Regions from separate parts of the Pseudomonas sp. FG86 genome, predicted to be linked through region 1. Evidence: predicted binding sites of a transcription regulator. Region 1 holds the regulator's gene; each other region holds the start of a gene.

What was found. Region 1 encodes sigma-54, which starts transcription at its own class of promoters, with help from an activator protein. Its sites were predicted from a motif close to ANTGGCATNNANNTTGCTNT; they were not measured.
Region 2: glnK (P-II family nitrogen regulator) is a predicted target of sigma-54. The motif match lies at 2,300-2,319, and genes of this name have one in related genera.
Region 3: glnA (glutamate--ammonia ligase) is a predicted target of sigma-54. The motif match lies at 4,746-4,765, and genes of this name have one in related genera.

What each region holds. Positions count from the first base shown of each region.
Region 1 covers NZ_JBMDIS010000025.1:68,728-78,371, reverse strand. Annotated here, with positions in the region: gene ACODSV_RS17805 (ATP-binding cassette domain-containing protein) at 1-177, opposite strand, end outside; gene ACODSV_RS17800 (KpsF/GutQ family sugar-phosphate isomerase) at 490-1,464, shown strand; gene ACODSV_RS17795 (KdsC family phosphatase) at 1,465-1,989, shown strand; gene lptC (LPS export ABC transporter periplasmic protein LptC) at 1,998-2,570, shown strand; gene lptA (lipopolysaccharide transport periplasmic protein LptA) at 2,557-3,090, shown strand; gene lptB (LPS export ABC transporter ATP-binding protein) at 3,090-3,815, shown strand; gene ACODSV_RS17775 (RNA polymerase factor sigma-54) at 4,001-5,494, shown strand; gene hpf (ribosome hibernation-promoting factor, HPF/YfiA family) at 5,570-5,875, shown strand; gene ptsN (PTS IIA-like nitrogen regulatory protein PtsN) at 5,888-6,352, shown strand; gene rapZ (RNase adapter RapZ) at 6,355-7,212, shown strand; gene ACODSV_RS17755 (HPr family phosphocarrier protein) at 7,229-7,501, shown strand; gene ACODSV_RS17750 (ZIP family metal transporter) at 7,537-8,430, opposite strand; gene ACODSV_RS17745 (superoxide dismutase) at 8,464-9,075, opposite strand; gene ACODSV_RS17740 (DUF2753 family protein) at 9,077-9,505, opposite strand; gene ACODSV_RS17735 (class II fumarate hydratase) at 9,533-9,644, opposite strand, start outside.
Region 2 covers NZ_JBMDIS010000001.1:241,746-251,389, reverse strand. Annotated here, with positions in the region: gene ACODSV_RS01100 (secondary thiamine-phosphate synthase enzyme YjbQ) at 1-169, opposite strand, end outside; gene ACODSV_RS01095 (ammonium transporter) at 381-1,718, opposite strand; gene glnK (P-II family nitrogen regulator) at 1,753-2,091, opposite strand; gene ACODSV_RS01085 (accessory factor UbiK family protein) at 2,514-2,774, shown strand; gene ACODSV_RS01080 (YifB family Mg chelatase-like AAA ATPase) at 2,928-4,445, shown strand; gene ACODSV_RS01075 (benzoate/H(+) symporter BenE family transporter) at 4,537-5,787, opposite strand; gene pdxR (MocR-like pyridoxine biosynthesis transcription factor PdxR) at 5,930-7,429, shown strand; gene ACODSV_RS01065 (methyl-accepting chemotaxis protein) at 7,450-9,426, opposite strand; gene ACODSV_RS01060 (LysR substrate-binding domain-containing protein) at 9,604-9,644, opposite strand, start outside.
Region 3 covers NZ_JBMDIS010000054.1:713-10,356, reverse strand. Annotated here, with positions in the region: gene ACODSV_RS25660 (glycogen/starch/alpha-glucan phosphorylase) at 1-242, opposite strand, end outside; gene ACODSV_RS25655 (YkgJ family cysteine cluster protein) at 479-913, shown strand; gene typA (translational GTPase TypA) at 1,117-2,937, opposite strand; gene thiI (tRNA uracil 4-sulfurtransferase ThiI) at 3,077-4,531, opposite strand; gene glnA (glutamate--ammonia ligase) at 4,865-6,271, shown strand; gene ACODSV_RS25635 (chorismate mutase) at 6,391-6,930, shown strand; gene ACODSV_RS25630 (cupin domain-containing protein) at 7,029-7,454, shown strand; gene glnL (nitrogen regulation protein NR(II)) at 7,750-8,835, shown strand; gene ntrC (nitrogen regulation protein NR(I)) at 8,832-9,644, shown strand, end outside.

The sequences.
Region 1 (9,644 bases):
GCGCAGTTGCATGCCCATCAGCCGCAACAGGGTGGTCTTGCCGCAACCGGAAGGCCCCATGATGCCCGTGACCTTGCCACGGGGAATGCGAATATCGACGTTATTGAAGATGCTGCGCGTCCCGCGCTTGAAGGTAAGGCCCTTCAGCTCGACCGCGTAGGCGTTATCGGCACTCATCTAAACTCCTTGGGATGCAGCTTCTCACTCAGACACCGTATTGGCGACAAACGTTTGCACGATTGCGCGATATAGATAGACGTATGGGCTGGGTGAACCGAACTGGCGGCGAACTATATCACTGCTGGTACAACGCGCCCAAGGCCGGAAAAGCGCTTGTTCAGATTGGGGACAGGGAAAAAACGTTGCTGGCTATGTTACTGAGAGGGAATCTCATGCCACCCGCAGAATAAAGCCTGACGAACTTGCGTGAGGGAATTGCTCATTACCGTTATAATCGCCGACTTTTCGTCAGGCTATACGATTTCAGACATGAGCCAATCCAGCGATCTTATCCAATCCGCACAACGCACCATTCGCCTTGAGCTTGAAGCCGTAGAAGGCTTACTGGCCCATATCGATGCAGATTTCGTACGCGCCTGCGAGATGATTCTGGCCAGCAAGGGCCGCGTTGTCGTGGTAGGCATGGGCAAGTCCGGCCACGTCGGCAACAAGATCGCCGCGACACTGGCGAGCACCGGAACCACCGCTTTCTTCGTGCATCCGGCCGAAGCCAGCCATGGTGACATGGGCATGATCACCAAGGATGACATCATCCTGGCACTGTCCAATTCCGGCACCACCAACGAAATCGTGACCCTGCTGCCGCTGATCAAGCGCCTGGGCATCAAGATGATCAGCATCACCGGCAACCCGGAATCGACGCTGGCCAAGGCAGCCGAAGTGAACCTGAACGTTCACGTGACCCACGAGGCATGCCCCCTGAACCTGGCCCCCACGTCTTCCACCACCGCCGCCCTGGTCATGGGCGATGCGCTGGCCGTGGCGTTACTGGAAGCCCGTGGCTTTACCGCTGAAGATTTCGCGTTTTCCCACCCAGGGGGTGCCTTGGGCCGTCGCCTGCTGCTGAAAGTGGAAAACGTCATGCACTCCGGCGATGAGCTACCCCATGTCCAACGGGGCACGCTGCTCAAGGATGCGCTGATGGAAATGACCCGCAAAGGCCTGGGCATGACCGTGATCCTCGAAGCCGACGGGCGCCTGGCCGGAGTGTTCACCGACGGCGACTTGCGCCGCACGCTGGACCGCACCATCGACATCCACACCGCCACCATCGACGCGGTGATGACCCCCCATGGCAAGACCGCACGCCCCGAGATGCTTGCAGCCGAAGCGCTGAAGATCATGGAAGACCACAAGATCGGCGCGCTGGTGGTCGTCAATAACGATGACCGCCCGATTGGCGCCCTGAACATGCACGACTTGCTGCGTGCAGGAGTGATGTAAATGACCAGCGACCTATTGCAACGCGGCAAGCACATCAAGCTGGCGATTTTCGACGTTGACGGCGTGCTGACCGATGGCCGCCTGAACTTCCTCGAAGACGGCAGCGAATTCAAGACGTTCAACACCCTCGATGGCCAGGGCATCAAGATGTTGATGGCAGCGGGAGTGCAAACTGCCATTATTAGCGGCCGAAAAACGCCGGTTGTGGAACGCCGCGCACAAAACCTGGGGATTCCTCACCTGTATCAGGGCCGTGAGGATAAACTGGTGGTACTGGACGAGCTTCTTGGCCAACTCCACCTAAGCTATGAGCAGGTCGCCTATCTGGGCGACGACCTGCCCGACTTGCCGGTGATCCGCCGCGTGGGCCTGGGCATGGCCGTCGCCAATGCGGCGGCGTTTGTTCGCGAGCATGCCCACGGCATCACCACGGCCCGTGGCGGCGAAGGCGCCGCCCGTGAGTTCTGCGAGTTGATCCTGCGGGCCCAAGGCCGCCTCGAAGCGGCCCATGCCGCCTACCTATAGAGCGTTTTATGCTGAGTAAAAAGATTCGCAACTTCCTGCTATTCGCAGGCATCGCCGCGCTGTTCCTGGCGGTGGGCTACTGGAATATCAGCCCGGAGCGCTTTCTCGACCAGCCTGTTGCGCAGGTTGATGAAGGGGCTATCGACTATTACGCAACCAATGCCTATAGCGTGCAGTTCCTGCCCGATGGCAAGGTGCAATATGAAATGACGTCGGACAAGGTCGAGCACCTGAAGGCCTCCGAGGTCACCCTGCTGACCAATCCGGACATGAACCTGTACCGCGGCACCGAGTTCCCATGGCACGTCACCAGCAAGCGCGGCGAGGTCAACCCGGACGGGACCCAGGTGGAACTGATCGATTCAGTGCGCGTCGCACGTACTGACGCACAGAACCGCGACACCATTATTACCACCACACGCATGACCGTATTCCCACAGAAGCAATATGCGCAGACCGAGCAAGACGTTAGAATCGATGGCGCTGGCGGTGTATCGACTGGCAAGGGAATGAAAGCGTATTTGAAAGAAAGCAGGATACACCTGCTATCGAACGTAAGAGGACAGTATGAGGCTCGTTAAAACCCTCCCTATTTTGCTCGGTCTGGGCGCAGCACTGGGAAGCGTGAGCGCCTGGGCTCTGCCGAACGATAGCCAGCAACCGATCCACATCTCAGCTGACGATGCGCAACTGGATGACAAGCAAGGCGTCGCCACTTATACAGGCGGCGTGATCATTACCCAGGGCTCGATGAAAATCACCGGTAACACGGTGACACTGACTCGCACCCCCGCTGGCGACATCGACGTCGTGACTTCGGTGGGCAACCTGGCCTACTTCGAACAGAAGCAGGCCGCTACCGATACCGCCCCGATGAAGGGCTACGGCAAGACCATCCAGTATCACGCCCAGCAAAACCGCATCGTCCTGATCGACCAGGCCAAGGTGCTCAGCCCCGATGGCAACTCCACCGAAGGCGAGAAGATCACCTATGACACCGTGAAGCAGGTCGCCAATGCCGGCCGGGCCAACGGCAGCAAGGTCACTGCGCCACGCCCACGTATCGACATGGTTATCCAGCCGAAGAAGAAGGCCGAGTAATGGCAACCCTGAAAGCCCAGCATCTGGCCAAGGCCTATAAAAGCCGTCAGGTCGTGCGCGACGTCAGCCTGTCGATCGACAGCGGCCAGATCGTCGGCCTGCTCGGCCCCAACGGCGCCGGCAAGACCACCTGCTTCTATATGATCGTCGGCCTGGTGCAGGCGGACCAAGGTCGCGTACTGATCGATGACCTGGACGTCAGCCACCAGCCGATGCATGGCCGTGCACGCGCAGGTATTGGGTATCTTCCCCAGGAAGCGTCGATCTTCCGCAAACTCTCGGTGGCCGACAACATCATGGCCATCCTCGAGACCCGCAAGGAACTCGACCGCGACGGCCGCCGCAAAGAGCTGGAAAGCCTGCTGCAGGAATTCCACATCAACCACATTCGCGACAATCTCGGCATGAGCCTGTCCGGTGGTGAGCGTCGTCGCGTTGAAATTGCCCGCGCCCTGGCGACCGCGCCGAAATTCATCCTGCTGGACGAACCGTTTGCCGGCGTGGACCCCATCTCGGTGGGTGACATCAAGCAGATCATCCATCACCTCAAGGCCAAGGGCATCGGTGTACTGATCACCGACCACAACGTCCGTGAGACCCTGGATATCTGCGAAACAGCTTACATCGTCAACGATGGCCAGCTGATTGCCGAAGGTGACTCCGCCACTATCCTGGCCAACGAACTGGTCAAGGAAGTGTACCTGGGCCACGAGTTCCGCCTGTAAGCAGCCTGGCGTCACGGCCGTTGGCCACGGTGCGCGGGAGTCAATAAAAACCTCCGGATTTTTATTGTTACCGCGCTCTAGGCAAAGCCCCCGATATCAGGCATATAATTTGCTTATGTTTGGCGCTCACGCGCCCTGTCGTGGATGGCGCATTGCGCCGGCGAATAAGGTGTTAAGCCCCTGCCATGAAACCATCGCTAGTCCTGAGAATGGGCCAGCAGCTGACGATGACACCGCAGCTGCAACAGGCCATCCGCCTGCTCCAATTGTCGACCCTGGACCTGCAACAGGAAATCCAGGAGGCCCTGGAGTCCAATCCGATGCTCGAACGCCAGGAAGAAGGCGACGACTTCGACAATGCAGACCCGCTGGCCGACAACATCGAGCAAAAACCCAACCCCGATGTGCAGGAACCCTCCTACCAGGAAACCGCCCCGACGGTGGATAACCTCGAGGAAGGCGACTGGAACGAACGCATACCCAACGAGCTGCCCGTGGACACCGCCTGGGAAGACGTCTACCAGACCAGCGCCAGCAGCCTGCCCAGCAACGATGATGACGAGTGGGACTTCACCACCCGCACGTCCGCCGGCGAGAGCCTGCAGAGCCACCTGTTGTGGCAATTGAACCTCGCGCCGATGTCCGACACCGATCGCCTGATCGCCGTGACCCTGATCGACTGCATCAACAACCAGGGTTACCTGGACGAAACGCTCGACGAGATTCTTGAAGCCTTCGATCCGGAACTGGATATCGAACTGGACGAGATCGAAGCCGTCCTGCACCGCATCCAGCAATTCGAGCCCGCCGGCATTGGCGCGCGCACCCTCAGCGAGTGCCTGCTGCTGCAACTGCGTCAACTGCCTGCCAAGACGCCTTGGCTTGCCGAAGCCCAACGCCTGGTCACGGACTACATCGACCTGCTGGGCAGCCGCGACTACAGCCAGTTGATGCGCCGTATGAAGCTCAAGGAAGACGACCTGCGCCAGGTGATCGAGCTGGTACAGAGCCTCAACCCTCGCCCGGGCTCGCAGATCGAGTCCAGCGAAGCCGAATACGTCGTCCCCGACGTGATCGTACGCAAGGACAACGAGCGCTGGCTGGTGGAACTGAACCAGGAGTCGGTACCGCGCCTGCGGGTCAATCCGCAATATGCCGGTTTTGTGCGTCGCGCCGACACCAGCGCCGACAACACCTTCATGCGCAACCAGTTGCAGGAAGCGCGCTGGTTCATCAAGAGCCTGCAAAGCCGCAACGAAACCCTGATGAAAGTCGCCACCCAGATCGTCGAGCACCAGCGTGGCTTCCTGGAATACGGCGACGAAGCGATGAAGCCTCTGGTGCTGCATGACATCGCCGAAGCGGTTGGCATGCATGAGTCAACGATTTCCCGGGTGACCACGCAAAAATTCATGCATACCCCACGGGGCATATATGAGCTGAAATACTTTTTCTCCAGCCATGTCAGCACCTCCGAAGGCGGCGAATGCTCGTCCACGGCGATCCGCGCGATCATCAAAAAACTGGTTGCGGCGGAAAATCAGAAAAAGCCGTTGAGTGACAGCAAGATCGCTGGTTTACTGGAGGCACAAGGCATTCAGGTCGCCCGTCGAACCGTCGCCAAGTACCGCGAGTCCCTTGGGATCGCGCCTTCCAGCGAGCGTAAGCGTTTGATGTGACGGGCGGGCCACAGCGTTCCAGTGGCGGGTATTCCTACCCGCCGCTTTATGCACTGGCAACGAAGGAGAAGCTGTATGCAAGTCAACATCAGTGGACACCAACTGGAAGTGACCGAACCGCTGCGCGCCTATATCGGCGAAAAACTCAAAAGAATTGAGGGGCATTTCGACAAGATCACCAACGTGCAAGTCATTATGACTGTCGAAAAGCTGAAGCAGAAAATTGAAGCCACCTTGCGTATACCCGGCGGAGAAGTCGTCGCCAATGCCGAGCATACTGATATGTATGCCGCCATTGACGACCTGACCGACAAACTGGATCGCCAAATCAAAAAGCATAAGGAAAAGCAGTTGAGCCTCCTTCAGGGCACCGGCCGCTAACACTCCCCACCCATGATCCGACTTGAAACCATCCTGACCCCCGGCCGTTCCCTCGTGAACGCGCCGGGCGGCAGCAAGAAGAAAGCCCTCGAACAAATTGCCAACCTGATCAGCCGAGAAGTGCCTGATCTGGAGATGCAAGATGTCTTTGAGGCTCTGATTGCCCGTGAAAAACTCGGTTCCACCGGTTTTGGCAACGGCATCGCCATTCCTCACTGCCGCCTCAAAGGCTGCGACACACCTGTCAGCGCCCTGCTGCACTTGGACGCGCCTATCGATTTCGACGCGATCGACGGTGCCCCGGTAGACCTGCTGTTTGTTCTGCTGGTCCCACAGGCCGCCACCGATGCGCACCTGGAACTGCTTCGGCAGATCGCAAGCATGCTCGACCGCAAGGACGTACGCGACAAACTGCGCAGTGCCAGCAGCAACGAGGCACTGTACCAAGTTGTCCTGGATGAGCAAAACGGGCAGTAATCATGCGTTTGATCATCGTCAGCGGCCGCTCTGGCTCGGGTAAAAGTACCGCCCTCAACGTTCTTGAGGACAACGGTTTCTATTGCATCGACAACCTGCCCGCCGGGCTGCTGCCGGAGTTGGCGGAACGCGCCCTGATCCACACCGAATTGGCGCAGCCCCTGGTCGCCGTTTCGATTGATGCCCGCAACCTGCCCAGCCACCTTACGCGCTTCCCGGAATTGCTCGAAGAGGTGCGCGCCAAGCACATTCATTGCGATGTGCTGTATCTGGACGCCGACGAAGAAACCCTGCTCAAGCGCTTCTCCGAGACCCGTCGACGCCACCCTCTCAGCAGCCCCCATCGTTCCCTGGCCGAAGCCATCGAGGACGAAACCAAGTTGCTGGGGCCGATCATTGACCTCGCCGACCTCAAGATCAACACCACCAGCCTCAACCTGTACCAGTTGCGCGATGCCATCAAGCTACGCCTGCTGAACCAGCCGGAGCCGGGCACGGCATTTCTGGTCGAGTCCTTTGGCTTCAAGCGTGGCATGCCGGTGGATGCCGACCTGGTCTTCGATGTGCGCTGCTTGCCCAACCCCTACTGGAAACCAGAGCTGCGTGACCAGTCGGGGCTGGATCAGCCAGTGGCCGATTACCTGGCCGCGCAACCGGATGTGGAGGAGATGTTCCAGGACATCTCCAGCTACCTGCTCAAATGGTTGCCGCGCTTTGCCGCGAGCAACCGAGCCTATGTCACCATTGCCATCGGCTGCACCGGCGGCCACCATCGCTCCGTCTACCTGACCGAACGCCTGGGCCAGGTGCTGCAAAAAACCCTCAAGAATGTCCAGGTCCGCCACCGCGACCTCAGCTGAAAGGAACACCTGCGCGATGCCCGCTCTGGAAATTGAAATCATCAACAAGCTGGGCCTGCATGCCCGAGCCTCTGCCAAGTTTGTCGGCGTTGCCGGGCAGTTCCCTTGCCAGATCCGCGCCGGGCGCACACTGGAGAGCATGGTCGATGGCAAAAGCATCATGGCGATGATGATGTTGGCAGCCGGCAAGGGCACCAAGATTCATTTGAGCACCGAGGGCGAGCAAGAGCAGGAAGCAATGGACGCCCTGGTGAAGCTGATCAACAACTTCTTTGATGAGGGTGAGTAAAACCATCCGCTGAGGCGGGCGTGAAGCCAGGGGCTTCACCCCAAGGCGGTATCCATCACCATCATCAAGCAAAAACCGCTACATAGCCCTAGGCTGGCAAGCTTTTCGTGACCATTACGCCGCGATTCGGGGATCACTTCATGAGTCACCACCAGCAGCATCGCCCCGGCAGCCAACGCCAGGCCAAGCGGCAACAGCACCTCGGCCAGGGTCACCAGCCAGGCGCAAAGCACGGCGAACACTGGCTCTACCAAGCCTGACGCCGCACCGATCAGGAAGGCCTTGACCCGCGACATCCCCGCCCCGGCCAATACCAACGCAATCACCAACCCTTCCGGCACATCCTGCAAGGCAATGCCCATGGCCAGGCTGTCGGCATCCGGCATGCCGCCGCCGGCTGAAACGCCAACGGCCATGCCTTCGGGGATGTTGTGGGCGATGATGGCAAACACAAACAGCCAGATGCGCGGTGGAATCACCGGTTTATCCGGCGTGCCCACCAACATCTCCGGGCTGGCGCCGGAGACTTTGCGGTCCACCAGATACAAACCGAATGCCCCCAGCATGATGCCGAAGCTGATCAGCCCACCTGCCCCCCAGGGCGAAAGGCCAAGGGCTTCGGCAGCAGCAATACCAGGTACGACCAGCGAAAAGGCAGTCGCCGCCAGCATCACGCCGGCACCGAAGCCCAACAAGGTATCGCTCAACGCCACCGGCATCCGACGAATCACCAATACCGGAACCGCCCCCAGCGCCGTGCCAAGCGCGCAAATCGCCCCGCCTTGCAAGGCGCGCAGGATGCGCGGCTCCAGATCCAGCCAGGCCAGCCCGTGGGCCACCAGCAATGCAGTACCTGCCAATAGCAGCAGCGAGCCAAACGCATAACGAAACATTCGCACGCTACTGATCGCCAGTGTTTCAGTGCCCATAGTCGGCCTTAGATCTTGTTATCGAGGTGACTGTCAGGCCAGCGCGGCCTGATAGCGTGCAGCAACTTCCGGCCAGTTAATGACACTGTAGAAGGCATTGATGTATTCAGGCCGACGGTTCTGGTACCGCAGGTAATAAGCATGCTCCCAGACGTCCAGGCCGAGGATCGGCGTATTGCCATTCATTAGTGGGCTGTCCTGGTTGCCGCTGCTTTCCACTATCAGAGTCTTTCGCGGGGTGACGCTCAGCCAGGCCCAGCCGCTGCCGAAACGGGTCAAGGCGGCTTTGGTGAAGGCTTCCTTGAAACTGTCGAAACCACCGAGTTGCTCTTCAATGGCTTTTCCCAGCGCGCCATCGGGCTTGCCACCACCTTTAGGCGACATCACCGCCCAGAACAGTGAGTGGTTGGCGTGGCCGCCGCCTTGGTTGATTACGGCCACACGCAGTTTTTCCGGCAGTTGCTGCACGCTGGACACCAGTTTCTCCACCGGCCAGCCCGCAAATTCGGTGCCCTCGACCGCAGCATTGAGGTTATTGATGTAGGTCTGGTGGTGCTTGGTGTAGTGAATCTCCATGGTTTGCGCATCGATATGCGGTTCCAGGGCATCGTAGGCATAGGGCAAGGCAGGCAAGGTGTAGCTCATATCAATGTGCTCCGTATTGAGACGTGGTCGGCTGCACGGCAGTACCGCCCAGTAAGCGATGGGTGCGCGGGTACTCACCGTGATCACTGATAAAATTCAACAATTCGACATAAGTCTTGCTGCTCTGGCGCAAGGCCGCTTCGCGCAGTTGCGGGCTCAAACGCACGTCCTGCATGGCCTGCAGCAAGCGCTGGTGAATAGCACAGAGGTATTCGGCGCTTTCCTCGGGCTGATTCAGGCGCAGGTGCAAGTCCGCCAGGTTGTGATGGGAAATGACGCAAGCCGCTACTGCTTCGTCGGCGTTCGCCCAGCGCTCGAACAGCACTTGGGCCAGGGCCAGGGCTTGCAGATAGGCCTCGCGAGCGTCAACCAATTCGCCCTGCATAAAGCAGCGATTGGCCCGTTCGATCGTGCGTTTCCAGTGCTCCATGGTGAGCCTCCAAAGCAGGGTCGGTGATTACACGCCGCCGGCCGTGAGTTTTTCCGGATCCAACAGGACTTCCAGTTGGCTACGGGGCAAGTCGGTGTGCTCAAGGGCCACATCAATCACCGGAAGGCCTTGCTGATAG
Region 2 (9,644 bases), on a different contig from region 1:
GATCGGCATTCTCGTTGATGGTCAACGAAGCCGAGGTATGCTGCAGCCACAGGTGCAACAGGCCCACGCGGCATGCCTTCAACTCAGGCAAGCCGGCAAGCAACTCATCGGTTACCAGGTGAAAACCCCGGGGCTTGGCCCGCAAGGTAATCAGGGTCTGTTGCCACATACAGTTCTCCGCCCATCGGCGCGCATTCTAGCGCGCTCTGGGAAAAAACAAAGTGCCGAATACGCCTACATGGCTGTAAGACATTCGCACGCTTACAAGTACCGTGTGCGCGCCATCACAAACTTTGCGCTAAAACCGGTACAGCTTGTTATGACTGACAAACACCAGGCAAAAAAATGCCCGGCAAGCCGGGCATCTTTTTTTTGCGTACTTACAAGTTGTAGCCGCGTTCGTTGTGTTGCGCCAAGTCGAGGCCGACAGCCTCTTCTTCTTCGGTAACCCGCAGGCCCATGACCATGTCCAGCACCTTGAGGATGATGAAGGTCACAATAGCCGTATAGATCACGGTGAAGCCGACGCCTTTGCACTGAATCCAGACTTGGGCCGCCACATCAGTCACGGTGCCGAAGCCACCCAGTGCCGGCGCTGCAAACACACCGGTGAGGATTGCGCCGAGGATACCGCCGATACCGTGAACACCGAAGGCGTCCAGGGAATCGTCGTAGCCCAGTTTGCGTTTCAGGGTCGTCGCGCAGAAGAAGCACACCACACCCGCCGCCAGGCCGATGATCAGCGCGCCCATCGGGCCCACAGTGCCGGCTGCCGGCGTAATTGCCACAAGGCCCGCCACCACACCCGAGGCGATGCCCAGGGCACTTGGCTTACCGTGGGTGAGCCACTCGGCGAACATCCAGCCCAGCGCAGCGGCAGCAGTAGCGATCTGGGTCACCAGCATTGCCATACCGGCAGTACCGTTGGCCGCAGCAGCGGAACCGGCGTTGAAGCCGAACCAGCCCACCCACAGCATGGCCGCACCCACCAGGGTGTAACCCAGGTTGTGTGGCGCCATTGGCGTGGTTGGGAAACCTTTACGCTTGCCGAGGACCAGGCACGCGACCAGACCGGCCACACCGGCGTTGATGTGCACCACGGTACCGCCAGCGAAGTCCAGCACGCCCCAGTCACCCAGCAACGAACCCGGACCGCCCCAGACCATGTGGGCAATCGGTGCGTAGACCAGGGTGAACCAGACGCCCATGAAGATCAGCATCGCGGAGAACTTCATACGCTCGGCGAAGGCGCCGACGATGAGCGCCGGAGTGATGATCGCAAAGGTCATCTGGAAGGTGACGAACACCGCCTCAGGGAACAGCGCCGCCGGGCCGGTGATGCTGGCAGGGGTCACACCCGACAGGAACAGCTTGGACAAGCCGCCCACAAAGGAGTTGAAGTTGACGACGCCTGCTTCCATACCCGTGGTGTCGAACGCCATGCTGTAGCCGTAGACGAACCACAGGATGGTGATCAAGCCGGTAATGGCGAAGCACTGCATCATCACGGAAAGAATGTTCTTGGAGCGCACCATGCCGCCGTAGAACAAGGCCAGGCCGGGAATGGTCATGAACAGCACCAGCGCGGTGGATGTGAGCATCCACGCCGTGTCGCCGGAATTGAGGACTGGAGCCGCCACTTCGTCTGCCGCCATGGCCAGGCTTGGCATTACGATGGACAACAGGGCTCCGAGCCCTGCGAATTTACGCAGAGTCATATTGTTTTCTCCTGGGGCGTTGGGGTTTGGCGGCTTAGATTGCGTCGGTATCGGTTTCGCCGGTACGGATGCGAATAGCCTGTTCCAGATTGACCACGAAGATCTTGCCGTCACCAATCTTGCCGGTGTTGGCGGCCTTGGTTATCGCCTCGATAACCCGGTCAAGATCCTTGTCGTCAATGGCGACATCAATCTTCACCTTCGGCAGGAAATCGACCACGTATTCCGCGCCGCGATACAGCTCGGTGTGACCCTTCTGCCGACCGAAGCCTTTGACCTCAGTAACGGTAATGCCCTGCACGCCGATCTCGGACAACGACTCGCGTACATCGTCCAACTTGAACGGCTTGATGATGGCAGTGACTAGCTTCATGAAAACTCTCTCCCGAATTGGTGGACTTGCCCCAGGAAAACAAACCCGTCTCAAGTCTAAGCGCAGTGCCTGGCTTTGTAACGCGTCGTCGCAAGAGCAGTTGCCGTTGCAACGCCAGCGAACCACTGGTGACGAAACCTGTACCCCTGATCCGTCGGCGCACTGCATTCGTCACAGCGACTGCATCAGTGCATGGGTCATGATCGTCTAAGCAGAAACCTTGCCAGCTCCGTAAAAATCACTGAAATCAGTCCTTTGCTCCGCTACGCCCACCTGCGAGGCTTTTTGGCGGTGCCATTGCGCACGAAAACAGTGCGCAGACGCCCGCCCCCATGCGCGAAAAGCGTGCGCCTGCGGCCGTGGAAATGACTATAGACGCTGCGTGATACACTGCCCGCCAACAGTTTTCCGGAATATTTCCCATGCTCGCGCCCAAAGACCTCCTCGACGCCCTGAGCGGCCACGCCTCTCGCCTGTTCAGCGGCGACACCCCGCTGCCCCGCAATGAAATCGAAAGCCAGTTCAAGGCGTTGCTGCAAAGCGGCTTCAGCAAGCTGGACCTGGTGAGCCGGGAAGAATTCGATAGCCAGATGGTCGTACTTGCCCGCACCCGTGCGCGCTTGGAGAGCCTGGAGGCGAAAGTTGCAGAGCTGGAAGCGCGGTTGAACCCTCCTGCGGAATAAATGCGATCAGTGTGGGAAGGGGCTTGCTCCCTCCCACATTTGCTCTACCTTTTGTTCTGGATACGTTCTGTAAAACCTCCCCGCCTCGCTCTTCCCCACCTCGTCTACCCTTGAAAAACCGCAGGAAGCGGCCACCTCTTTCAAGGAACGAGCATGTCCCTCGCCATCGTCCACAGCCGCGCCCAGGTCGGCGTCGAAGCCCCTGCCGTCACCGTCGAAGTGCATATGGCCAACGGGTTGCCGTCGCTCACCCTGGTGGGGCTGCCAGAAACCGCGGTCAAGGAAAGCAAGGATCGCGTACGCAGTGCCATCCTCAACTCAGCGCTGCAATATCCTTCCCGCCGTATCACCCTCAACCTCGCGCCCGCCGACCTGCCCAAGGACGGTGGGCGCTTTGATCTGGCGATCGCCCTGGGGATCCTGGCGGCGAGTGTGCAGGTGCCGGCGTTGATGCTGGATGACGTGGAGTGCCTGGGGGAGTTGGCGTTGTCCGGCGAGGTGCGGGCGGTAAAAGGCGTATTGCCCGCCGCATTGGCGGCGCGCAAGGCCGGGCGCACCGTGATAGTGCCGCGGGCGAATGCCGAGGAAGCGTGCCTGGCATCCGGGCTGAAGGTCATTGCCGTGGATCACCTGCTGCAGGTGGTGGCACACCTGAATGGGCATGCACCGATTGAGCCCTACAAGTCTGACGGGTTGCTGTATTCGAACAAACCCTACCCGGACCTGAGTGAAGTTCAGGGCCAGCTGTCAGCCAAGCGCGCACTGCTGATTGCAGCAGCGGGCGCACATAACCTGCTGTTCAGCGGGCCACCAGGTACCGGCAAGACCTTGCTCGCCAGCCGCCTGCCCGGGTTGCTGCCGCCATTGAGTGAACAGGAAGCACTGGAAGTGGCGGCGATTCAATCCGTGGTCAGCCTGGCACCGCTGAGCCATTGGCCCCACCGGCCGTTTCGCCAGCCACACCATTCAGCCTCCAGTCCGGCACTGGTGGGCGGCGGATCGAAACCGCAGCCGGGGGAAATCACCCTGGCCCATCATGGAGTGCTGTTCCTGGATGAACTCCCGGAGTTTGATCGCAAGGTGCTGGAGGTCTTGCGCGAGCCACTGGAGTCGGGGCACATCGTGATTTCCCGCGCCCGTGACCGAGTGCGCTTCCCCGCGCGCTTCCAACTGGTGGCGGCGATGAACCCCTGCCCCTGCGGTTATATGGGCGCGCCCTGCAACCGATGCCGTTGCACGCCCGAGCAAATCCAACGCTATCGCAACAAACTCTCCGGGCCCTTGCTGGACCGGATCGACCTGCACTTGACGGTCGCCCGCGAAATCACCGCGCTGAACCCGACCCCACAGCCCGGCGGCGACACATCCACCGCCTCCGCGCTGGTCGCCCAGGCTCGAGAGCATCAACAGCAGCGCCAGGGTTGCGCCAATGCGTTCCTAGATCTCTCTGGGTTGCGCCAGCATTGCGCGCTGTCCAAGCCGGATGAAGCCTGGCTGGAAAGCGCCTGCGAGCGCTTGACCCTGTCCCTTCGAGCCGCCCACCGCCTGCTCAAGGTCGCCCGTACCCTGGCGGACCTGGAGCGCGCAGACACTATCGGCCGCAACCACATTGCCGAAGCACTGCAATACCGGCCCTCGGCCTCCAGCCAAGTCGACGGCGCAAACGGCTAGAAACACCCCTCGGCGATACACCGGGCGACGGCGGCACAGCGCAACCACGCGCTCACGCACCTGTAGGTCGTTAACGGCTGATTGGCGCGCATCATTGGGCCGCTCCCTTCGCCGTCACCACCGCCTCGGAGACCGGCGCCACAGTCGCCCGGCGACGGGGCAAGCGGCCGTTCAGCAGCACATACGCGGCCAATCCGATCAACAACCCCCAAAACGCTCCACCGATCCCCAGCAGGGTGATGTTTGCGGCGCAGGCCAGAAAGGTGATCAGCGCAGCTTCACGGGATCGGGTGTCCGCCATGGCGTTGGCCAGGCTGGTGCCAATGGTGCCCAACAGCGCCAAGCCGGCCAACGTGGTGATAAACGCCGACGGGAACGCCATGAATACGGCGGCCAACGTCACCCCGAACACCCCTACAAGGATATAGAACACCCCAGCGGCAACACCCGCGAGCCAACGTTTGGACGGGTCTTCCGAGGCTTCCTTGCCCGTGCAGATGGCCGCCGTGATGGCCGCGATGTTGAACGCGTGCGAGCCGAATGGCGCCATCAACAGCGAGCCCAGCCCGGTCACTGCCAGGATGGGGTTGGCGCTGGTCTTGAAGCCATCATTGCGCAACACCAGCATGCCCGGCATGTACTGGCCCGTGAGGGTGATCAGGAACAGCGGCAATGCCACACTGAGCAGCGCATTGACGGAGAATTCAGGCTGGGTGAAAACCGGCGCGGCCCATTGCAGGGACAATCCCGATAGATCCACTCGCCCTTGCACCAGCAGCAATACCAGCCCGAGCACCAGAATTCCGACGACCGCGTAGCGCGCGGTAAACCGCTTGAACCCAACGTAAGCGGCAATCAGCAACCCCACCAGGGCAGGGTCCAGGCTCATGCCACTGAATGCGCCGATCCCGAACTGCAGCAGAATGCCGGCCAGCATGGCGGCCGCAATGCCTGGCGGAATCAACCGAATGACTTTTTCAAAGCAGCCGGACAACCCGAGCAGCACAAATGCCACGGCCGAAATGATGTACGCACCGACCGCCTCGGCATAAGGCGTGGTCGACAATGCGACGATCAGAAACGCCGCCGCGGGAGTCGACCACGCGGTGATGATCGGCTCACGACTCACCCAACTGAGAGCCAGCCCCGTCACCCCAACACCGATCGACACCGACCAGACCCACGAAGCGGTCAGCTCCGCGCTGAGCCCGGCCACCTTGGCGGCCTGGAACACCAGGATGAACGTACCGCCATAATTGACGATGACTGAAATCAGACCGGCTACCAGGGGGTGAAACAGGTCGCGTGGGCGCAGCGAAGACGACGATATCGAAGAAGACATGAGGGCATTGCTCCTTGCCATACGAGAAATTGAGCCTCACGCAGTGGGTTGTCCGCCAACGTGAAGGCTGTGGCTCGGGTCCAAGTCTACGGATAGACTGGCCTGCCATTACCGGCCAATTCTTCGAGGAAAGGCAGACCGCATGGCGAAAACGTTCGAGCTTGAAACCCTGAAAATGCGCCTTGACGATGTGCAGCTCCAGGGGTTGGGCCTGCACCAGCGAATTCAACGCGCGCTGCGGGCGTTGATCCTCGACGGGGCACTGGCGCCCGGCCTGAAGCTGCCCGCGACGCGGGTGTTGGCCAAGTCATTGGGGATCGCACGCGATACGGTGGAGAACGCCTACGTGCAGTTGCAGCGCGATGGCTTTATCGCGCGGCGCGAGGGCTCCGGCAGTTATGTGTGCGAGGCCCTCGGCACCGAATTGCGCGGCGGGTCCGGCCGCCGTATCAAGGCGCAGGCAGGCAAAAGCAGTCTCGCGCCCCTCGGCACCGGCTTGAGCCAGCGCGGACGGATGATCCTCGACAGCGGTGGCGTAAACGACCAGCAGGTGATCAAAGCCTTCGCCACGGGCCTGCCTGAAACCCGCTCCTTTCCCACCGACGTCTGGGAACGCCTGCAACGTCAGGTGATGAGGGACTCTCGCAGCAGCGTGCTGTTGCACGGCGACCCGCAAGGGGCCGAGCCGTTGCGCAAAGCCATCGCTACGTATTTGAACCTTGAACGCGGCGCCCAGTGTTCGCCCGACCAGATCCTGGTGCTGAGCAGCACGCGCCAGGCGCTTTTTCTATGCGCGCAGTTGCTGGTGGACGTCGGCCAGCCGATCCTGCTGGAAAACCCGGGCTACTACGGCGCCAGGAAGGCTTTTGAAACCGCCGAGGCCAAGGTCGTGCCCATCGATGTCGATGAATCGGGCATCCGCACCGACCTGCTGCACGCCGACCGCAGCGGCGCCCACTGCGTGTATGTCACGCCCTCCCATCAATACCCGACCGGCGCCACGCTGACACTGGAACGGCGGCTTGAGCTGATCAACTGGGCGGCGGAAAAAGGCAAATGGGTCATCGAAGATGACTACGACAGCGAGTTCCACTACGACGGCAAACCCACGGCCTGTGTACAGGGCTTGGACAAGTACCAGCGCACGCTTTACCTCGGTACCTTCAGCAAGACCCTCTTCCCCGGGCTGCGCATGGGCTACATGGTGCTGCCCCCTGCGCTGGTCAAAGCCTTCACCTATGCTCGCAGCATGATGGACGGCCACACGCCTCAACTCCTGCAATTGACCCTGGCGCGTTTTATGGAGGACGGTCATTACAACGCCCATGTGCGCGCAATGCGCAAACTCTACGCCGGGCGCCAAACCGTCATGCTCGATGCCATCGGCAAGCACCTGGGCGGCGTGGTCACGGCATGCCGCCCCCAAGGCGGGCTGCAAATTCCCTGCGTGCTCCATGAGGGTTGGTCGGAAGAAAAAACCATCCACAAGGCCGCCAGCGCGGGTGTGCAACTGTCCGGCCTGAGTCGGCTATACGCCGGCACCGCACAGAAACAGGGCTGGCTATTGGGCTACTCGTCCTTGACCGCCCATGAAATCGAAATCGCCATGCTGCGCCTGGCTAACGCGCTCAAGACCCGCTAGACACACGCCCTGGGCCGCCTTCAACGAAAACGATCCACCTCGTGCCGCAAGCTTGCCGCCAGCGTCTCCAGTTCCTTGGCGGTAATGGCCAGGTTGGACACCACCTCACGCTGCTCGCTGTTGGCCAGCGCAATGCTCTGCAAGTTGCTGCTCAGCAAGGTCGCCGTGCTGCTCTGTTCCTGGGTGGCGGTGGTGATCGCAGCAAACTGCTGACCGGCCGAGCGGCTTTGCTCGTCGATCCGCGCCAGCGCCGAAGCCACGTCGGCATTACGCGCCAGGCCTTCCTGCATCAGTGCATTGCCGTGTTCCATGGTGCTGATGGCGTTGCCGGTTTCCTGCTGGATGCTCTGGATCATCCCGGAAATTTCGTCGGTCGCCTGGCGGGTGCGCGACGCCAGGTTGCGCACTTCATCGGCCACCACCGCAAAGCCACGGCCTTGTTCACCGGCGCGGGCGGCTTCAATGGCGGCGTTCAGTGCCAGCAGGTTGGTCTGTTCGGCAATCGCGGTGATCACCCCGACGATGCCGCCAATTTCCTGGGAGCGCTGGCCCAGGGTGTTGATGACGGTGGCAGTGCTGTTCAGCGCGGTCGCGATATGCTCCAGGGACGACGACGCCTCTTGCATGGACGTGCGCCCGATACGGGTCTGCTGGGCATTTTCCTGGGCCAGGCGTTCGGTATTGCCCATGTTGTCAGCGATATTCAGTGAGGTGGCGCTGAACTCTTCGACCGCGCCGGCCATGCTGGTGATCTCGCCAGACTGCTGCTCCATGCCTTCATAGGCGCCGCCGGATAACCCGGACAGTGCCTGGGCACGGCCGTTGACCTCTTCAGCCGCCTTGCGGATATGCGAAACCATGGTCGACAGCGCTTCCCCCATCTGGTTGAAGCTGCGTGCCAGTTGGCCGATCTCGTCATGGCTGGACACATTGAGGCGTACGCTCAAGTCACCCGCGCCCAGGGCTTCGGCCTGGCGTACCAGGTCACTCAAGGGGGCCAGCTTGCTGCGCAACAACCAGACCGTTGCCCCCACCGCCAGCAGCATCGCCAGCACACTGCCGATCACCAGGCGAATACCGACGCCCCAGGTCACCGAGCGAATCTCGGCCTTGGGCATGCTCGCAACCACCGACCACGGGCCGCCCTCGAACGGCACCGAGACGCTGTAGAAATCTTCGTTCTTGTCGCTCCAGAAGCGGCCCTTGCCTGGGGTCTTGGCCAGGTCCAGCATCACCGGAACCGCTTGATCCAGCGCCTGCACGCCAGCGGGTGGCACCAGCCAGCGTTTCTGTTCATCCAACAGGGCCAGTGAACCGGTCTGGCCGATGCGGAAGCGCTTGAGGTTGTCGAACTGCGCGTTCTGCGCGTCGGTGTAGTCGAAGCCGACAAACAACACCGCGATAACTTTGCCAGCCGCGTCACGCACGGGCGTGTACTGGGTCATGTAGGAACGTTCGAACAACACGGCGCGGCCGACATAACTCTGCCCCGCGAGCAGTCGCTGATAGGCCGGGTGCTGGTGGTCCAGGGCCGTACCGATGGCGCGGCTGCCATCCTGTTTGGTCAGGGAGGTGCTGATGCGGATAAAGTCTTCGCCGCTGCGCACAAACACGGTGGCCACGCCGCCGGAGGTGTCCTTGAATTCATCGACCTCATCGAAATCATTGTTCAACAGGTCACTGCCCAGGTAGAGGGCCGGGGTCTGTACGCCAGCCACAGCCATCTGCTGATCACCGTGCACGCTCAAACCCGCGCCGAAACGCTTTTCAAACAGCCCGCTCAAACGCTGAGTGCTCTCGCGCAAGGTGCTGTGAAAGGTATTGAGTTGGTCGGCAAGCAAGCGCGCCTCGCTGGCCAAGTGCTCCTCGCGGGTGTCGAGGTTGGCGGAGTCAAGGGAACGCAAGGCGAAAACAGTGCTGCCGCTGATAACGACAGCCAGAATCACGGCTAATGCAAGACCTAACTGGGAAGCGATCCGGGCACGAGGTTGAGACATGACAGCTCCTGGCCGAGGCCAGGATCATCCTGATCTCATAGCGCTGCTCGGCGAATTATCTGGTGGGTAACGTTGGTGCACGATAGTTCCAACACCCCTACTTCGGCGGGCTTGGGCAATACTTGAGCTATTCACAGGGGTATCACGCAAACGGTTGCGAGAAAGCGCTGAAGCGATTCAATCGAGACGCTCGACTGCTGGCAGCACCATCGCCTGCA
Region 3 (9,644 bases), on a different contig from region 1:
CGGCCGATGAGGAATTCGAGGGAGAGGTAATACACCCGCTTCTGGCCTTTACGGTAGATACGCCGGGTGTGGTCCATCCAGTGGTCGACCATCTGGTCGCGGGCGGCCAGGGCAATGGCTTCGAACCAGTCGTGGTCGAAGGCGTGATCCGGGTCTTTGCCCACCGCGTAGGTGAGTTTGGTCAAGACAGCATCGCGAAACGCGGCTACCTCTGCTTCTCGTGCAAGCGGTTCCTGAGACATCGGTGCGACCTCGGGCGAGATTGAAGGAGTTGCTAGAGCCTAGTCGGTCTGACAGACGGTGAAGGCTCTGGTTCGGCAGTTTTTTAACTCATTCACCTTTGCGCGAATTTAATGCAGGGGTCGTGCCCGATCTGCACTCGAACGGCCTTCGAGCTGAAAACCAGAAAATATTGTTCAAAAAACCATCAATCCCGGTATGATCGCGCGCCCGGATACCGCCCCACCTTGGAACCCTGATGAAGCCTCAACTGATCGCCGCCGCGGAACTCGACCGTCTCGAGACTTGGCAGAAATACTCCGCCCACATGTGCGGTGGCTGCGTGTCCAGCTGCTGCACGCTGCCGGTTGAGGTGAAGATCAAGGACCTGATCCGCATTGGCATCGTCGATGAATTCGAGCGCGGCGACCCGCCGAAAAACATCGCCAAGCGTTTGCAGAAGGAAGGCATTGTCGAACGCTACAACAACAAATCCGAGATTTTTACCCTGCAGCGCATGAGCAACAACGACTGCTTGTACCTGGATCGTAAGACGCGCTTCTGCACTATTTATGACAAGCGTCCGGATACCTGCCGCAACCACCCGAAAATCGGGCCGCGCCCGGGGTATTGCGCATATAAGCCGAAGGAAGTGGTGCGCGAAACCAAGTTCAAGACCCTCGATAAGTTCTGATCCAGGTTTTGCAGGGGGCTCAAGGGCCCCATCGGGGGCAAGCCCCCTCCCACACTGACCGCATTCCAAATGACTGTACTCGGTCAAATGTGGGAGGGGGCTTGCCCCCGATGAGGCCGGTACAGCCACCACACAACCTGCAGACATAAAAAAACGCCCCCGGCCTTTCGACCGGGGGCGTTTTTCATTCAGCCTGAGTTAACTCAGTTCTTGGCTTTCTTGGCAGCGCGGGTACGCTCGCCTTCGTCCAGGATCTTCTTACGCAGGCGGATCGACTTAGGCGTGACTTCGCACAGCTCGTCGTCCTGGATGAATTCCAGGGCCTGTTCCAGGGTGAAGCGAACAGGTGGAACCAGGGCGATGGTTTCGTCTTTACCCGAAGCACGCATGTTGTCGAGCTTCTTGCCTTTGGTTGGGTTGACGCCCATGTCGTTGTCACGGCTGTTCAGGCCAACGATCTGACCGTTGTAGATCTCTTGACCGTGTTCAACGAACAGCTTGCCACGCGCCTGGAGGGTTTCCAGGGAGTAGGTCAGCGCCTTGCCGGTTTCTACCGATACCAGAACACCGTTCTGACGGCCGGACATGTCGCCGGACTTCATGGTGTCGTAGCGATCGAAGATCGAGGTCAGGATGCCAGCACCGTTGGTCAGGGTCAGGAACTGGTTACGGAAACCGATCAGACCACGAGCAGGGATGTTGTATTCCAGACGCACACGGCCTTTGCCATCCGGCACCATGTTGGTCAGGTCGCCCTTACGCAGGCCCATCTCTTCCATGACCTTGCCCTGGGATTCTTCAGGGGTGTCGATGGTGACGTTTTCGAACGGTTCCTGCTTCACGCCGTCAACAGTACGGATGATCACTTCAGGACGACCAACGCCCATTTCGAAGCCTTCGCGACGCATGGTTTCGATCAGTACCGAGAGGTGCAGCTCACCACGGCCGGAAACCTTGAACTTGTCAGCCGAGTCGCCTTCTTCAACGCGCAGTGCAACGTTGTACAGCAGCTCTTTGTCCAGACGTTCCTTGATGTTACGGGAAGTCACGAACTTGCCTTCTTTACCGCAGAAAGGCGAGTCGTTTACCTGGAAGGTCATGGAAACGGTTGGCTCGTCAACGGTCAGAGGCTTCATCGCCTCGACAGTGTCCGGCTGGCACAGGGTGTCGGAGATGAACAGCGAGTCCATGCCGCTGACGCACACGATGTCGCCGGCGAAGGCTTCTTCAACGTCGATACGGTGCAGGCCGTGGTGGCCCATCAGCTTCAGGATACGGCCGTTACGCTTCTTGCCGTCGGCGCCGATAGCCACAACCGGGGTGTTCGGCTTGACGCTACCACGGGCGATACGGCCAACGCCGATAACACCCAGGAAGCTGTTGTAGTCCAGTGCCGAGATTTGCATCTGGAACGGACCGTCACGGTCAACCTTCGGTGGTGGAACGTGGTCAACGATCGCCTGGTACAGCGGGGTCATGTCTTCCGCCATGGCGGTGTGTTCCAGACCGGCAATACCGTTCAGGGCCGATGCGTAGATCACTTGGAAATCAAGTTGCTCTTCGGTAGCGCCCAGGTTGTCGAACAGGTCGAAGATCTGGTCCAGAACCCAGTCCGGACGCGCGCCTGGACGGTCAACCTTGTTGATGCACACGATCGGACGCAGGCCGGCTTCGAAAGCCTTCTTGGTCACGAAACGGGTTTGCGGCATAGGACCGTCTTGAGCGTCAACCAGCAGCAGAACGGAGTCAACCATCGACATTACGCGTTCTACTTCGCCGCCGAAGTCGGCGTGGCCCGGGGTATCCACGATGTTGATGTGGTAGCCGTTCCAGTTGATAGCGGTGTTTTTAGCCAGGATGGTAATACCGCGCTCTTTTTCCTGGTCGTTGGAGTCCATCACGCGCTCGTCGTTGAGCTCGTTGCGCTCCAGGGTGCCGGATTGACGCAAGAGTTTGTCTACCAGGGTGGTTTTACCATGGTCAACGTGAGCAATGATGGCGATGTTACGTAGATTTTCGATCACTTGTGTATCTCGATCAGAGGATTCGGTGTGCTGACAGGTCGTGGCAGCGATTAACAGTAGAGTCAGGCCTTGCCGTTACAGCTTGACGGCAGAGTCGGGGGGCCGGTGACGCAGGCCACAGGCAAACAGCCCCGGGCTCTTAGCTCGGTCGATAAACGCGCACATTGGCATGCCCCTCACTGAGCAAATGGTGGGCATGCAGGCGACTCATCACGCCTTTGTCGCAATACAGCAGGTACTGACGGCTGTTATCCAGTTCCTTGAAACGCGCGTTCAATGCATAGAACGGCAGCGTTTGTACGTCGATGCCAGCGATTTCCAGCGGCTCATCCTCCGCGGCATCCGGGTGACGGATGTCGATGACGATCTGGCCGGCCAGGGCTTCGCTGACTTCTTCGATCTGCACATCCTGGCCCAGTTCATCGATGACTCGATCGATCGGGACCAGCTTGGCGTTCTCGAGCGCACGCTCCAGAATCGCCATGTCAAACTGTTGTTCTTCGTACTCCACGCGGTTGCGCTTGGCGTGGGTCTTGGGGTTCACCGAGATGACCCCGCAATATTCAGGCATATGCTTGGCGAAATCAGCGGTGCCGATTTTTTCCGCCAGGTCGATGATGTCCTGCTTGTGGCTGGCGATCAGCGGGCGCAACACCAGCTTTTCGGTCACACAGTCGATCAGCGACAGGTTCGGCAGCGTCTGGCTGGAGACCTGGGAGATCGCTTCGCCGGTCACCAGCGCGTCGATCTGCAACTGATCGGCGATTCGGGACGCAGCGCGCAACATCATACGCTTCAATACTACGCCCATATGACTGTTATCGACTTTGCCGAGAATTTCCCCGAGCACTTCCTCGAACGGCACGCTCACAAATAGCACACGCTGGGAGCTGCCGTACTTCTTCCAGATGTAATGCGCGACTTCCATCACGCCCAATTCGTGTGCACGCCCGCCCAGGTTAAAGAAGCAGAAATGGCTCATCAGCCCGCGGCGCATGATCTGGTAGGCCGCCACCGTGGAATCGAAACCGCCGGACATGAGTACCAGGGTCTGTTCCAGGGCACCCAGCGGGTAGCCGCCGATGCTGTCGTGCTGGCTATGGATCACGAACAACCGTTGGTCGCGAATTTCCATGCGCACTTCAATTTGTGGCGCTTTCAAGGAAATTCCGGCGGCGCCGCACTCGCGACGCAGCTTGCTGCCGACGTATTTCTCGACGTCCATGGAGCTGAACGGGTGCTTGCCGGCACGCTTGCAGCGCACCGAAAAAATCTTCCCTTCCAGCTCATCACCGAAGTGCTGCTTGCACTTTTCGGTGATGTCGTCGAAGTCGCCCAGTGGATACTCGTCCACCTGCAGGAAATGCGCGATACCCGGCATGCAGCTCAGCCGTTCGGTCATGTCCTTCAAGGCTTTGGGGTCGGTCACGCGGGTTTCCAGCTCGAGGTTGTCCCACACGCCGTTCACCACCACAGCCGGGTCCAGATCGCGGAGCACGGCACGGATGTTCTTGGCCAACTGACGGATGAAACGCATCCGTACCGGTCGGCTCTTGATGGTGATCTCTGGGAAGACTTTAACGATTAATTTCATGGAAACAGCGCGCGCAGGGCCTGCCGAAAAAGGGGGGCGCGGATTATAGCGGAAATCGCTCAAGGTTTAACCAGTTAATATGCATTGAAGGTGATGCGCACCAAAACGGGTCATTTATGCAAATCAGCGCTACATTGCAGTGCGTTAATTATTCCATTTCGGCCGATTGCACCGTTATAGGGGCGATTTTGAGGCAGAAAGGCCATGTTGGCGCACTGGCATGCAATTTGCTCTCTTGTGAGGCAGGTTGCCATGGCGGAGTATCCGCGCCGGCATCACCCACATTCTAAGGGCTAACTCCACTACCCAGCCCGAAGCCACCCGGAGGACACCATGTCGAAGTCGGTTCAACTCATCAAAGATCATGACGTTAAATGGATTGATCTGCGCTTCACGGACACAAAAGGCACTCAGCACCACGTGACCATGCCGGCTCGCGACGCGCTGGATGACGCTTTCTTCGAAGAAGGCAAAATGTTCGACGGTTCCTCCATTGCCGGTTGGAAAGGCATCGAAGCTTCCGACATGATCCTGATGCCGGACGACAGCACTGCCGTGCTGGACCCGTTCACCGAAGACCCAACCCTGATCATCGTCTGCGACGTGATCGAGCCTTCGACCATGCAAGGCTACGACCGCGACCCACGTGCGATCGCCAAGCGTGCCGAGGAATACCTGAAGTCGACCGGTATCGGCGACACCGTATTCGTAGGCCCTGAGCCAGAATTCTTCATCTTTGATTCGGTCAAGTTCAAGTCCGACATCTCCGGCTCCATGTTCAAGATCTTCTCCGAACAAGGTTCGTGGATGTCCGACCAGGACGTGGAAGGCGGCAACAAAGGCCACCGTCCAGGCATCAAAGGTGGCTACTTCCCAGTTCCGCCATTCGACCACGACCACGAAATCCGTACCTCCATGTGCAATGCCATGGAAGAAATGGGCCTGGTCATCGAAGTGCACCACCACGAAGTGGCCACTGCCGGCCAGAACGAAATCGGTGTGAAATTCAACACCCTGGTCGCCAAGGCTGACGAAGTCCAGACCCTGAAGTACTGCGTACACAACGTGGCTGATGCCTACGGCCGTACCGCGACCTTCATGCCTAAGCCTCTGTACGGCGATAACGGCTCGGGTATGCACGTTCACCTGTCCATCGCTAAAGAAGGCAAGAACACCTTCGCTGGCGAAGGTTATGCCGGCCTGTCCGACACCGCCCTATACTTCATCGGCGGTATCATCAAGCACGGTAAGGCCCTGAACGGCTTCACCAACCCGTCGACCAACTCCTACAAGCGTCTGGTTCCAGGCTTCGAAGCGCCGGTCATGCTGGCCTACTCGGCACGCAACCGTTCCGCCTCGATCCGTATTCCTTACGTGTCCAGCCCGCGCGCTCGCCGTATCGAAGCCCGCTTCCCGGATCCAGCAGCCAACCCATACCTGGCCTTCGCTGCCCTGGTCATGGCTGGCCTGGACGGTATCCAGAACAAGATCCACCCTGGCGACGCCGCCGACAAAAACTTGTACGACCTGCCGCCTGAAGAGGCCAAAGAGATCCCACAAGTGTGCGGCAGCCTGAAAGAAGCCCTGGAAGAGCTGGACAAGGGCCGTGCGTTCCTGACCAAAGGCGGCGTATTCAGCGACGACTTCATCGATGCCTACATCGAGCTGAAAAGCGAAGAAGAAATCAAAGTACGCACCTTCGTACACCCACTGGAATACGAGCTGTACTACAGCTGCTGATCCGGTAGCGCTGCTTGACGCAGCGTGATGAAAGAGGCCTCCTTCGGGAGGTCTTTTTTTGCCCGAATTTTATTAAACATGTGGGAGAGGGCTCGCCCCCTCCCACAAGGAGATCAGCCTTGAAACGTCGACTTGTATTTGCCCTGCTGTTCGTCACTACCAGTGCGAGCGCCGCGCCAGCCAGCCTTGAGCCATTGCTCAACAGCATCGCCGAACGCCTGGCCATCGCCGACCAGGTCGCCCTGAGCAAATGGGACAGCAAAAAGCCCGTAGAGGACAAGAAGCGCGAACAGGAGGTCATCGCCAGCGTCATCGCCCAGGCACCCAACTACAAACTGGCGCCCGCCGCCGCCGAGCAATTTTTCTCAGCGCAGATAGAGGCGAACAAACTGGTGCAGTACACCCACCTGTCCGACTGGCAGTTCCAGGGCAAGGCACCCGATGACCCGCGCCCCGACTTGGTGAAGCAGATTCGCCCGCAGCTGGATCAATTGCAAAAACGCCTGCTGCAAGAACTGGCGGACTTCACCCCGCAACGCACCGACCCAAAGTGCCCGCAGTGGCTGGCCGAGGCGGTGCATGAGCCGTTGAACGAGCCGTTGCAGCAACTGGCGATGATTCGCGCCACTGCCGAGCTGTGTATCCACACAGGCGAATAACAGATGACACCCACATCATTTTAGGCCCCTTCCGGCATCCGTCCCCCGGACAGCGATCGTAGCCTGACCGGCCACTCAGCGAACGGATGAAACCGACCATGGAAGCCCTCAAATGCTTGATCGCAACAGCGGCGTGTTTGGCTGCGCTAGGCTGCAGCAGCCAGCCCAAAGACGCCGTACAGATCGAAAAGGAAACCCTGCTGCAGAGCAGCGCATCATGGGACGGAACACCTTACGAGGCTTACCCCTCCGGCCCGCCGGAACTTACGCTGTTGCGACTCAAGATCCCGGCGAATACGCAGTTGCCCTGGCACAGCCACCCCATGCCGAACGCAGCGTATATCCTCTCGGGCGAGTTGATCGTTGAAACCCGTAAAGGTGGGCGGGCTCTCACCCTGACTCAAGGGCAAACCCTGGCCGAGATGGTGGGCACAGTCCATCGCGGCAGAACTGGAAGCACCCCAGTGGAGCTGCTGGTGTTTTACGCCGGCACCATGGGCATGCCGCTGTCCCAGCCGCATTGATAAAGTCCTGCCACCGAGATCGCTCTCGACATCGGCCGAGAACGATCTCTCATCACTTCCTGAACAACCTTCATAAAACCGCACTATATTGGTGCGACAACTTGCACCCTACCCACCTGCCCAGCCCATTTTGGTTCGAAACTTCCCGTTGAAGCTGGCAGAACGCCACAGTTTCGAGCCTTAAATCCTTATTTCAGGGGTTTAACGCTTCTTTTCGGAGCCTTGGTTTGGTTTTTGCATTTTCCTTGTATCAGCGTGTGCCTCAAGCCCGCGCCTTGCTCCAAAAGAGGTCCTGATGACCATCAGCGATGCACTGCACCGTTTGTTACTCGACAACCTGACGACCGCGACCATCCTGCTCAACGACGACTTGCGTCTTGAGTACATGAACCCGGCGGCGGAGATGCTCCTGGCCATCAGCGGCCAGCGCAGCCATGGGCAGTTCATCAGCGAATTGTTCACCGAGTCGGCCGAAGCCTTGAGTTCATTGCGCCAGGCGGTGGAGCAGGCACACCCATTCACCAAGCGTGAGGCGATGCTCACGGCCCTGACCGGCCAAACCCTGACCGTCGACTACGCCGTGACCCCGATCCTGAGCAACGGCGCCACCCTGCTGCTGCTTGAAGTGCATCCCCGCGACCGCCTGCTGCGCATCACCAAAGAAGAAGCCCAGCTGTCCAAGCAGGAAACCAGCAAGATGCTGGTCCGCGGCCTGGCCCATGAGATCAAGAACCCGTTGGGCGGGATTCGCGGTGCCGCGCAGTTGCTGGCCCGCGAGCTGCCGGACGAGCACCTCAAGGACTACACCAACGTCATCATTGAAGAGGCCGACCGCCTGCGCAACCTGGTGGACCGCATGCTCGGCTCCAACAAACTGCCGTCGCTGGCGATGACCAACGTGCACGAGGTGCTCGAACGCGTCTGTCAGCTGGTCGAAGCCGAAAGCCAGGGCTGCATCACCCTGGTGCGCGACTACGACCCGAGCATTCCCGACGTATTGATCGACCGCGAACAGATGATCCAGGCCGTGCTCAATATCGTGCGCAACGCCATGCAAGCCATCAGCAGCCAGAACGAGCTGCGCCTGGGCCGCATCAGCCTGCGCACCCGCGCCCTGCGCCAGTTCACCATCGGCCACGTGCGCCATCGCCTGGTAACCAAGGTCGAGATCATCGACAACGGTCCGGGCATTCCTGCGGAACTGCAGGAAACCATCTTCTTTCCAATGGTCAGCGGTCGCCCGGACGGTACCGGGCTGGGCCTGGCCATTACCCAGAACATCATCAGCCAGCACCAGGGTCTGATCGAATGTGAGAGCCATCCCGGCCACACCACGTTCTCGATCTTTCTGCCTCTGGAACAAGGAGCCCCATCGACATGAGCCGTAGTGAAACTGTGTGGATCGTCGATGACGACCGTTCTATCCGCTGGGTCCTCGAGAAAGCCTTGCAACAGGAAGGCATGACCACCCAGAGCTTCGACAGCGCTGACGGGGTGATGAGCCGCCTGGCGCGCCAGCAGCCCGACGTGATCATCTCCGACATCCGCATGCCCGGCGCCAGTGGCCTGGACCTGCTGGCGCGGATTCGCGAACAGCACCCGCGCCTGCCGGTAATCATCATGACGGCGCACTCGGACCTGGACAGCGCTGTCGCGTCCTACCAGGGCGGTGCGTTTGAATACCTGCCCAAGCCGTTCGACGTGGACGAGGCGGTGGCGCTGGTCAAGCGCGCCAACCAGCACGCCCAGGAACAACAGAACCAGGAAGCGCCGCCGGCGCTGACCCGCACCCCGGAAATCATCGGCGAAGCGCCGGCGATGCAGGAAGTGTTTCGCGCCATCGGGCGCTTGAGCCACTCCAACATCACCGTGCTGATCAATGGCGAGTCGGGTACCGGTAAAGAATTGGTGGCCCACGCCCTGCACCGTCACAGCCCAAGGTCGGCCTCGCCGTTTATCGCACTGAACATGGCGGCGATTCCGAAGGACTTGATGGAGTCCGAGCTGTTCGGCCATGAGAAAGGCGCGTTCACTGGCGCGGCCAACCTGCGTCGCGGCCGCTTTGAGCAAGCCGATGGCGGTACGCTGTTCCTCGATGAGATCGGCGATATGCCGGCCGATACCCAGACCCGCCTGCTGCGGGTACTGGCGGACGGCGAATTCTATCGCGTGGGCGGGCATACGCCGGTC